DNA from 2 places in the Arthrobacter sp. BG5 genome. Region 1 is predicted to be linked to the other one. Evidence: riboswitches for the same ligand, from Rfam matches in the RefSeq annotation. Region 1 holds a riboswitch; the other holds the start of a gene.
What was found. A riboswitch is a leader RNA that binds a small molecule or an ion and turns the genes downstream of it on or off. The one in region 1 is predicted to bind cyclic di-AMP.

Region 1 (5,419 bases):
GAAGTTCTTCTGCGGCGCAAAGTAGTAAACGTCGGACTCGGCGACGTCCACGTCCAGGCCGCCGGCGGCGGAGGTGGCGTCCACCAGGACGAGGGAACCGGCATCGGCGCCGGGCACGCGCTTCACCGGCGCGGCGACCCCGGTGGAGGTCTCATTCTGCGGCCAGGCGTAGGCGTCGACGCCGGCCTCGGCCTGCGCCTCGGGGCGGGTGCCGGGCTCGGACTTGATGATCGAGGATTCGGCGAGGAACGGTGCCTTGTTGGTCGCCGCGGCGAACTTCGAGCCGAACTCGCCGAAGGACAGGTGCTGGGCCTTGTTCTCCACCAGGCCGAAGCTGGCGATGTCCCAGAACGCCGTGGACCCGCCGACGCCGAGGATGACCTCGTAGCCGTCGGGGGCGCGGAAGAAGTCACTCAGACCGGTCCGGACCGACCCCACCAGGTTCTTCACCGGCGCCTGGCGGTGCGAGGTGCCGAGCAGCTTCGCCGACGCCGCGGACAGGGCCTCCATCTGCTCCGGCCGGACCTTGGACGGCCCGGCGCCAAACCGGCCGTCCTTGGGAAGGAGGTTCGCGGGGATGGTGATGCTGGTGTCGCTCACAGTGGCTCCAATTTTTCGGCTGGGTGCGTGGCGTGGCTCGGACGGGCCCCGCGCCGGATTCGGCCGGACCCGCTCTATATTCTGCCCGACGGCCACGGCCGGGCGGGAAAACCGTCCGTCACAGTCCGGTCATTGACGCGGACGCGGGAACCGGACACGCGGCCGGTTCCGGCGTCGGAAGCAGGTCCACGGAAGAGCGGACAAATTATCCGGACTAATTCAAAATAGGCTAGGCTGTGCGGTGACGTACGGCGGATCTCGCCGGGGCGCATCCTGCACGCTGTACGGTGGGAATGACGCAAGGACGGCGCTCGAGGAGCTGAGCTGAATGACGGATCTGATCGACACCACCGAGATGTATCTTCGGACCATCCTGGAACTTGAAGAAGAGAACATCGTCGCCCTCCGCGCCCGCATCGCCGAACGGCTCCGTCATTCCGGCCCCACCGTTTCCCAGACCGTCGGACGGATGGAACGGGACGGACTCGTGGTTGTTTCCGGGGACCGGCACCTTGAACTGACCGACACGGGCCGGAAACGCGCCATTGAGGTCATGCGCAAGCACCGCCTGGCCGAGCGGCTGCTCGCCGACGTGATCGGACTCGACTGGGCGTACGTCCACGAGGAAGCGTGCCGCTGGGAGCACGTGATGAGCGAACGCGTCGAACGCCGCATCTTCGAAATGCTGGACCACCCGACCGTCTCCCCCTACGGGAACCCGATCCCCGGCCTCGCCGAACTCGGCGGGCTCCCGACGGCGGAACGCGGCGGGGTGGTCAACCTGCTCGAGGCGATGGCCGGCTACGGCGCGGATTCACGGATCACCGTGAACCGGCTGGCCGAGCCGATCCAGGTGGAGCCGGAGCTGCTGGTCCAGCTCGACGAAGGCGGAATCCGTCCCGGAGCCAGGGTGTCACTGGAGCGTGTGGGAGAGTACATCTCGGTCCGGGTGCCGGACATTGAAGGCGCGCTCGAACTGCCGCCCGAGGTCGCCGCCCACGTGTTCGTTACGCTCGGGTAACCTCGGCTCCTCCTGTATCCGCGGACCCGCTGTCACGTTATGCACAGGCGAGATAACGGAATTATTACCGCTTGCCTTAATCCCCTATAGTTGATGACTAGCACCGATACTAAAGCGTTATCTGATCCGAAGCCGAGCTCTGCCAGCGGACCAGTAAGCGAGTCACCTTCTGGCAGAGGCGGGGGAACCACAACCGGCTGCTGATTCAGCAGCCTTGGGGTGAAGTCCGCTAGCGGCGAGCAAACACCATGAGGGATCCGCTGAGGACGCCCCTGTGTCTGGATGCTTGCACCGGCGGACCGGGTCTTTGATCTCTCTGACCCGAATCCGACAGCTAACTTCGCAGGCTATCCAGAGAGGAACCCTTCTTGACCACCCAGACCGTCAGGGGCCGCCGTCGTGCGACCGGTCCCGCTCCGGAGCCGCGCCCGGCCGCCGTCGTTCTCACCGAGCGCCCGCGCGATGCGCACCGCGACGAGCGCCGCGGCCGGCGCAGCCCGTTCCGCCAGGTAACCGACTTCGCCGCCGTGAGCGGTGTGGGTCAGAAGGCCGGCATCGCCCTCGCGGCCACCGGTCTGGTCCTCACCGTCGCCGTTCCGGCCACCGGCCCCGTGATGGCCACCGAGGCCGGCAAGGCTGGCTCGGTTTCCGCCGCAGCGCAGCCCGAGGTCAAGGCAGCGGCCGCCGAAATCAACTTCAACCGCACGGCGGTCACCACCAAGGGCGACCCGGACAGCAAGCTCAAGCAGCTGCTCAGCGCCCAGTCCGTGGGCACCATCACCCGTGCGGCCTCGGCCGGCAGCCTCGGGGCCCCGCTGGACGCCATGGTCACCGCGTCGCCGTTCGGCTACCGGGTCAGCCCCATCACAGGCGCCGTTGGCGAATTCCACCGCGGCCAGGACTATGCCGCGCAGTGCGGCACCGCGGTGCACGCCGCCGCGAGCGGCACCGTGACTTTTTCCGGCTGGCACCCCTACGGGGGCGGCAACCGGGTCGTGATCGACCATGGCAACGGCCTGGAGACCACGTACAACCACTTATCGTCCTCCAACGTCCACGTGGGCCAGCAGGTCTCGCGCGGCGATGTGGTGGCGATGAGCGGAACCACCGGCGCCTCCACCGGCTGCCACCTCCACTTCGAGGTGATGGTCAACGGGGAAGTCGTTGATCCGCTGGGCTGGCTCTAAGCCGACCCGAGGGACGACTCGCATTTCTGTGACACGCCGTGATCTGAATGTGACATTGAGTCCCAACTGTTGTACCGTATGAAGCACGCCAACTTCTCCGAAGTTGGCGCTCTTGAGTGGATTGCCTAACTCTGCCACCGCTCAAGGTCCGTTCGCATGACATCGTCTGGCAGGGGCGGGGGAACCAATTTTGGTCTTCGCAAGAAGACCTTGGGGTTAAGTCGCAAAGCTTCCCAGGAAGCGGAGCGGCCGGGTGACTCCCATCCGAATCCGACAGCTCACCTCGTAGGCATTGGGAGAGGCTACTTTCGTGTCTTCACGCCACAATGCTGCGCGTTTTCGCGCTGGCGAGGCTCAGTTGAGCCCGCTGAACTCCATGCTCCGCGTCGCCCTTGCCGGCGCCCGGGCTGGATCACGCAACGCAGTTCCCGCTTTTGGCGCGTCTTCGCAGTACACCCTTCGCTAAGAAACCCGTTTCGGGGCGATCCGGCGTACCCCCAAGATGCCGGAGCGTCCTCAGTCCCGCCTGCAAGCAGTGCGGACACTTAGGATCACGAAAGAGAGAACTAAATGACTACTCGTGCAAACATTGCACGCCACCGCGCGGAGGTCACCAAGACCAACTCGCTGGCTGTCATTGCTAAGGCCGTCGGCGACAACGCCGGTGGTATGGGTCGTCAGGCCGCGGTTATCGCTGCAGCCTCCGGCCTGGTTCTGACCAGCGGTATCGCAGCCAACGCTGCCGAGACCAACGTTCAGCGCGAATCGACGTCCGCTTCCGCCATGGAAGTACAGTCCAACGCTCCGGCCACGATCTCCGCGGCCTCCACCATCGCGATCTCCTACGAGAAGCCCGCGGTCAAGACCGCGCCGGGCCCCGTCGTCGAGGCTCCCAAGCCCGTCGTACAGGTCCAGGAAGCCAACACCGACGCAACCGCGCCGGCAGCGGGCTCCACCGCCACCGCCACCGCCGGCACCGGCGCTGCGACCACCGCCTCCGTGGCGACCAAGGCTCCGGCCGCGGTCAGCGGCATGGGCGCTTCGATCGCCGCCGCTGCCTACGCGCAGATCGGCGTCTCGCAGGACTGCACCATGCTGGCCACGAACGCACTGGCCGCCGTCGGCGTCAACTACCATGGCTGGCCGGCAGGTTACCTGTCCCTGGGCCGCACCGTGAGTGCTGCCGAGGCCCAGCCGGGCGACCTCGCTTATTACCAGAACGGCGGCATGGGCATGGCCCACATCGCCGTTTACGTCGGCAACGGCATGGCCGTCCACGGCGGCTGGAACGGTGGAACCACCGCGCTGTACAGCGTCAACGTCGGCTCCGGCCCGGTCTTCATCCGCGTCGGCGGCTAGGACCCAGTCCGGGCATCAGCCCGAAGCATCGTGAAAGGACCCCTGCCCCTGCGGCAGGGGTCCTTTCCGTTAAGCAGCAGGCCGCCCGGCTGCGGCCCTACACGGTGATGCGCGGGCGCCCGGTTGCGGCCGCCGGCGTCGCGGCGCGGGGAAACGCGGCACAGAAAAATTCGGCAATCCGGGCCTTGGGTGTTTACTCTTGTGGTGTCGATCCATAGCCCGACCATGCACAGGGCAGCCGGCCCTAGTGCCCCTGGCGGGTGCGGCCGTGAAGAGGTATGCGGATGCGCACTCTCGTTCTGAATGCTGGATATGAACCGCTGGCGGTAGTCACCTTCCGCCGGGCGCTGGTCCTTGTATTGACCGGAAAGGCCAGTGTGGTGGCCGAAGGGGACGACCCGGTGGTGGGCCCGCAGGACATCCTCGGCCGCCCGTCGGTGATCCTGCTGAACCGCTACATCAGGCCGCGCTACAACACCCTGACGGCTGTCAGCCGCAGGGGAGTGCTCCGCCGCGACAGCCACCGCTGCGCCTACTGCGGCAAGGCTGCCCACACCATTGACCATGTCCAGCCCAAATCGCGGGGCGGCGCGGACTCGTGGGAGAACCTCGTGGCGGCGTGCCTGCGCTGCAATAACGCCAAGGGCGACCACACCCCGGCCGAGATGGGCTGGAAGCTCGGCTTCGTTCCCGGGCCGCCCAAGGGCACCATCTGGCAGATCAAGGAACTGGAGAAGCCGACCCCGGCCTGGGACCCGTTCCTGCTCCCCGAAAAGGCGCACTAAGCCCCGCTCTGACGGCGACCGATCCTGCTGCTCGATGCGGCTAGGCTGGGCTGGTGGAGTTCGACGCCGTTATCCTCGCCGGGGGCCGGTCCTCCCGGCTGGGTGGTGTGCCCAAGGCCGGGCTGATGGTCGACGGCGCCACCCTGCTTGGGTGGGCGTTGCGGGCTGCCGGGGACGCCCGCCGGATCGTCGTCGTCGGCCCCGCGTCCGGTGACCTTCCGCCGGGGGTGTTTGGCTGCCGCGAGGATCCGCCGTTTTCCGGGCCCGCAGCAGCCATCGCCGCCGGCGTCTCCGCCCTCGCCGCGCAAGGCTCAGGTACGCAAGGCCCCGACGGCCTGCCCGGGGGATCTGCCGCCGACGCTCCGGCGCCGCTGACTCTGGTGCTCGCCTGCGATATGCCCCGCGTCGCCGGCGCCGTGGCGGCACTGCTGGACGCGGCGGCCGAGGGCCCGGGCGGGAACCCGGCT
Region 2 (5,419 bases), 190 kb from region 1:
CTGATCGGTTGAGCCGAGCAGACGAACCAAAAGCGGCAATCTCCGAATATTATTCGTCTTCATCCCGCTTTGGCGGGAAAGTGTTCACTGTAAGGACCGCTAACGGAATCTCCCCCGCGCTGACTCCGGCGCCGCTGCTGGTCCACGAAGTGGTCACGCTGCCGGGCCACGGGGACCGTCAGCCGCGTACGCGGCGGCCGTCAGTTGGACTCGCCGGTGGCGGTGGCCGCCACAACCTGGACGGACGACGCCGTGTAGCCGCTCCCGGCCTTGGCGGCGACCACCCGCACGGTCCCGCCGGCGACGATGTCCGCCACGCTGAGCTGGGTGCCGGCGCCGGTCCCGCCGGCCTGCTGACGTCGCTGTTGCCCGCTGCTGACCACCACATCGCTGCCCAGGGCGTAGCTGCGCGTGAATCCGTCGCTGCTCTTGACAGTGACCGAGGACGAACTCACCTCGCTAACGGTCCCCAACTGCTCGGCCATGGTGGTGTACTCGCTTCCGTTCAGGACGACGTATTCGGCATGCACCGCGGAGGACAGCCCGCTGGCCATTCCGCCCACGCCGCCGGCGGCGAAGTCGTCAGGACCGCCGGGTCCGCGCCCGCGACGGCGAGCCCCCGTTTGAGGGTGCACGGCTTCTCCCCGGAGATCCGCGGGGCCGCCCCCGACGGCGCAGCCTACCCAGGGGTGGCCCTGGCTGTGACCTTCCCCGGGCCCCTGCGCCACCGTGCAAGACCTGCGGGAGGGGGCTGCGGGCGGGAGCCGCGGCGAATCGGTCCCGGCGCTCCCCGGGCAGCATCCAGCTCGGTAGTCTGGGATTCACAGGTGCCGCACAGGGTTCCCAAAGCCGCGCCTCAACGGCAGATCGGAGAGTCGTCCCATGGCCACTTCGCACTCCATGACCAACAACCTCCCCCAGCTGACGCACCCGGACGGGTCCCCCATCCGCGCCCTGGTGGTGGACGACGAGCCCAGCCTGTCCGAGCTTATGAGCATGGGGCTCCGGATGGCCGGCTGGTCCGTCGCCGTGGCGGCCGACGGCCCGGCCGCGGTCAAACTCGCCAAGGATTTCCGCCCCGACGTGCTGGTCCTGGACGTGATGCTCCCCGGGTTCGACGGCGTCGAACTGCTCAGCCGCATCCGCGCGTTCGCGCCGGAAGTTCCGGCGCTGTTCCTCACCGCGAAGGACGCCGTCCAGGACCGCATCACCGGCCTGGCTGCCGGCGGCGATGACTACGTCACCAAGCCTTTCAGCATGGAAGAGGTCCTGCTTCGCCTACACCGCCTGGTGCAGCGCTCCGGGGTCGCCGCCATGGACACCGCCGAACTCGTGGTGGGTGACCTGGTGCTCAATGTCGACACCCGGGACGTCACACGGGCCGGCGAGGAACTGCATCTGACCGCCACACAGTTCGAACTGCTGCGCTACCTCATGGAAAACCCCAGACGGGTCATCAGCAAGGCCCAGATCCTGGACCGGGTCTGGGACTACGACTTCGGCGGCCAAGCGAACATCGTGGAGCTCTATATCTCGTACCTCCGTAAGAAGATCGACGCCAAGCACGCACCGATGATCCACACCGTGCGCGGCGCCGGCTACGTGCTGAAACCGGCGGACTGATCCGTGCCCACACTTTCCGGCGTGACCCCCGTACCCGGGCACGACTGGCGCAACCCGTCCACGTGGCACCTGCGCACCCGGCTGGTCCTCGTCGCCATGGGACTGCTCGTGGCCATCTGCGGGGCGGTGGGGGTGTTCAGCTACGCCTCGATGGACGTCTTCCTCACCCAGCAGCTCGATAGGCAGCTCGCGGGAGCCGCGCACCGTTCCAGCGAGTTCGGCCGGCCGGAATCCGACAACCCGGGCGGCCGCCCGGACCCCCTCGAGGCCCGGGGGCAGGGCATCGGCACGCTCAACGCACGCGTGCTGAACGGCACCGTGGCAAGCGCCGGTTTCCTCGCCGGAGACGCCACCCGCGAGAGCCTCTCCTCGGCGGACAACGCCGTCCTCCTGGCGCTCACCCCGGACGGTGCGCCCGTGAACCGCAGCCTTTCGGCCGGCGACTACCGGCTGACCGCGGTACGGGCCCCCTACGGCGACATAATTGTCACCGGACTCCCGCTGGCGGAAAAACAAAACACGCTGGCCTCGCTCGTGTGGACCCTGGGGGTGGTGTCCGCGGGCGGCCTGGTCCTGATCGGCCTCGCCGGCACCGCCGTCATCCGCCGCACCATGAAGCCGCTGGAACAGCTCTCCGAGGTGGCCACCAAGGTCTCCCGCCTGCCGCTGGACGCCGGCGAGGTGGCGCTGGGGGTGCGGGTGCCGGCGTCGGCCGCCCATCCGGGAACCGAGGTGGGCAGCGTGGGTTACGCGCTGAACCAGATGCTGGAGAACGTTTCCAGCGCCCTTGAAGCGCGGCAGGAGAGCGAGATGAAGGTGCGGCAGTTCGTGGCCGACGCCTCGCACGAGCTCCGCACACCGCTCACCGCCATCCGCGGCTATACGGAGCTGATGCGGATGACCGAACACTTCACGCCCGACGGGGAAAAGTCCCTGGCCCGGGTCCAAAGCCAGTCCGAGCGGATGACCACCCTGGTAGAGGATCTGCTGCTGCTCGCGCGCCTGGACGAGGGGCAGCCGCTCAAGCTCACCGAGGTCGACCTCACCCAACTGGCCGTCGAGACGGTGAGCGACGAAAAAGTCATGGCCCCGGACCGCATCTGGCAGCTGGAACTCCCGGGCGAGCCCGTGCTGGTGCGCGGCGACGCGGCCCAGCTTCACCAGGTCATCGCCAACCTCCTCTCCAACGCCCGCAAGCACACGGAGCCGGGGACGAAGGTGGTCACGGGCGTCACGCGGTCGGCGGACGGCAGCGCCGTGGTCACCGTGACGGATAACGGCACCGGCATCGCCCCCGAATTCCTCGGCCGCGTCTTCTCCCGCTTTGCCCGGGCCGACGCCGCACGCACCAACCCGGCGGCCGGATCGGCCTCCCGCCCGTCGCCCCGTCCTGGGGGCGCGACGGCGGGCACGACGGCGGTGGCGACGGCGGCGTCCGAGGGAACCAGCGGCCTCGGCTTGTCCATTGTGCAGTCGATCGTGGCGGCGCACGGGGGAACCGTCGAGGTCACGTCCCGGCCGGGCCGGACGGAGTTCGCCGTCCGGCTGCCCGCGGTGCCGCCGACGGCGTAGCCGGTCCGGACTTCCACAGCCCCCGCAACACATCCTGACCGCACCGGACCCGGCTGACACGCAACTCCCGGGTGGTCCGCACACCCCCGCCCCGCCGTTTCGACGGTTCCGTGCCCGTCCGACGCTTAGCACCATCGAAGCCGCAGGGAACCGTCGAAACGGGCCTGCCCGCCACGGACCCGAAGGCAAGACGCCACTCCGCCGCGGGGGTGTGCCGTTACCTAAATGTGACATCTGACTGGAAGTCCGGTACCGTTTTAGGGTGCGGTCATCGATCTAGCCGCATATCCGGGCTGACGCCAAACTCTGCCGCTTCCCGGATTCCCATGGACCAGGCAGAGACGGGGAACCCAGAGTTCCCGGGCATTCTGCATCCATGCACCCTTGGGGTTAAGCCGCCACGTCGAGATTCCGTGCGGCCGGATTTCGCATCCGAACCCGACAGCTAACTCCGTAGGCGTTGAGAGGCGAACATGACTGAATTCAAGGCTCCCGCGCGCCCAGAAGGCGCTAAACGCACGTCCGACGCCGAGAGCGCCCGCCACCGGGCCGAGCCGGCGAAGCGCACTTCGGCCCTGTCCCGCGCCGGCCTCAGGACAAACGGCAAGCGCGCCGCCGTCGTGCTATCCGCTTTTGCGGTCCTGCTGGGGGCAGGCGCCGCGGGCCAAGCGTCCGGCACGGCCGCGCACACCGCCGACGCGGCCAAGGACACTGCCGCGTCGCTGCAGACCCTGGACTTCGAACGCGTCGGCAGCAACGCTCCTGCATCCCCGGCCGCCGCGAACGTGGAGGCCCAGGCGGCCAAGGTCGCGCCCGCCAAGGCGAAAGCCCCGGCCAAACCAGCTGCCAAGGCCCCGGCCCCGAAGGCCAAGCCCGTGAAGGCCCCGGCGCCCGCTCCGGCGAAGCCGGTGGCCGTCGACGACCCCGCCGGCGCGCAAGCCTATGCCGCCGCCCAACTGCCCGCCCACGGCTGGGCAGCCAGCGAGATGCAGTGCCTGCTGAAGCTGTGGACCAAGGAATCCGACTGGAAGACCACGGCCACGAACCCCAGCAGCGGCGCCTACGGGGTGGTGCAGTCCCTGCCCGCCGAGAAGATGGCCAGCGCCGGCGCTGACTACCGGACCAACTACCGGACCCAGATCAACTGGGGCCTGCAGTACGTGCAGGACCGCTACGGCTCACCGTGCGGCGCCCTGAACTTCCACTACGCGAACAACTGGTACTAAACCACACGCACCGCGGGCCTTGGGCCCGCTAGAAGAAGACCCCGGATCCACAGGATCCGGGGTCTTCTTGTGCCGGCCACGGCACGGTGCCCCAATGCCGGCTGCGGGCAGTGGCACCCACCTGCGGGCAGTAGCGGACGCCTAGCCGGCGGAACGGTTGGGGATGTATTGCACCGCCCATTTGTTGCCGTCGGGATCGGCGAAGTACACGAAATGCCCCCACTCCTGGACGTCGACGTCACTGACGTCCACACCGTTGTCCTTGAGTTGCCGGTGCGCCGCCTGGATGTCGTTGACCACCAGTTGCAGGCTGGGGGCGGTTCCGGGCGGGGCATCGTTGAGGCCCTCGCCAATCGCGATCGAGCAGCCGGAGCCCGGCGGGGTCAGCTGGACAAACCGGATGCCGTCCGAGGGGCGTTCGTCGTAGTCGGCGTTGAAGCCAACCTTGTTCACGTAGAAGTCCTTGGCCCGGTCCACATCGGACACGGGGACGAACACGAGTTCAAGTTTCCAGTCCATGGGCACAGGCTAGTCCCGGACGCAGGCCGCCGGAACCCTTGACCTTCGAAGGCCGTGAACGGGACCGGCGGTGCGTGCATGCGCCCGGCCCTGGACCGGCGGCGCCTTGACCTTCGGCGCTACACGGTGCGGCTTAGACGGCGATCCCGTACAGGCGGTCTCCGGCGTCGCCCAGGCCGGGCACGATGTAGGACTTCTCGTTCAGCTTCTCGTCGATGGAGGCCAGCACAATGGTCACGTTGGCGTCCGAGAGCTCTTCCTCCAGCTTGGCCAGGCCCTCCGGGGCGGCCAGCAGGCAGATGCAGGTGACGTCGGAGGCGCCGCGCTTGAAGAGGAACTTGATCGCCTCGCGCAGCGTGCCGCCGGTGGCCAGCATCGGGTCCAGCACGAAGATCTGGCGGTCCGTCAGGTCCTCGGGCAGGCGCTCGGCGTAGGTGATGATGTCCAGCGTCTCTTCGTCGCGGGCCATGCCCAGGAAG

Region 2: it holds a riboswitch for cyclic di-AMP, as region 1 does, so the genes downstream of both, AC1MBE_RS12185 (aggregation-promoting factor C-terminal-like domain-containing protein) here and AC1MBE_RS13045 (M23 family metallopeptidase) in region 1, are expected to answer to the same signal.

The regions. Positions count from the first base shown of each region.
Region 1 covers NZ_CM155268.1:2,808,410-2,813,828, forward strand. Annotated here, with positions in the region: gene serC (phosphoserine transaminase) at 1-600, opposite strand, end outside; gene AC1MBE_RS13040 (iron-dependent transcriptional repressor DtxR) at 929-1,621, shown strand; cyclic di-AMP (ydaO/yuaA leader) riboswitch at 1,742-1,985, shown strand; gene AC1MBE_RS13045 (M23 family metallopeptidase) at 1,990-2,808, shown strand; cyclic di-AMP (ydaO/yuaA leader) riboswitch at 2,956-3,114, shown strand; gene AC1MBE_RS13050 (NlpC/P60 family protein) at 3,379-4,167, shown strand; gene AC1MBE_RS13055 (HNH endonuclease) at 4,452-4,952, shown strand; gene mobA (molybdenum cofactor guanylyltransferase) at 5,006-5,419, shown strand, end outside.
Region 2 covers NZ_CM155268.1:2,620,904-2,626,322, reverse strand. Annotated here, with positions in the region: gene AC1MBE_RS12200 (hypothetical protein) at 201-635, opposite strand; gene AC1MBE_RS12195 (response regulator transcription factor) at 883-1,623, shown strand; gene AC1MBE_RS12190 (HAMP domain-containing sensor histidine kinase) at 1,645-3,195, shown strand; cyclic di-AMP (ydaO/yuaA leader) riboswitch at 3,488-3,670, shown strand; gene AC1MBE_RS12185 (aggregation-promoting factor C-terminal-like domain-containing protein) at 3,669-4,421, shown strand; gene AC1MBE_RS12180 (glyoxalase superfamily protein) at 4,563-4,940, opposite strand; gene upp (uracil phosphoribosyltransferase) at 5,074-5,419, opposite strand, start outside.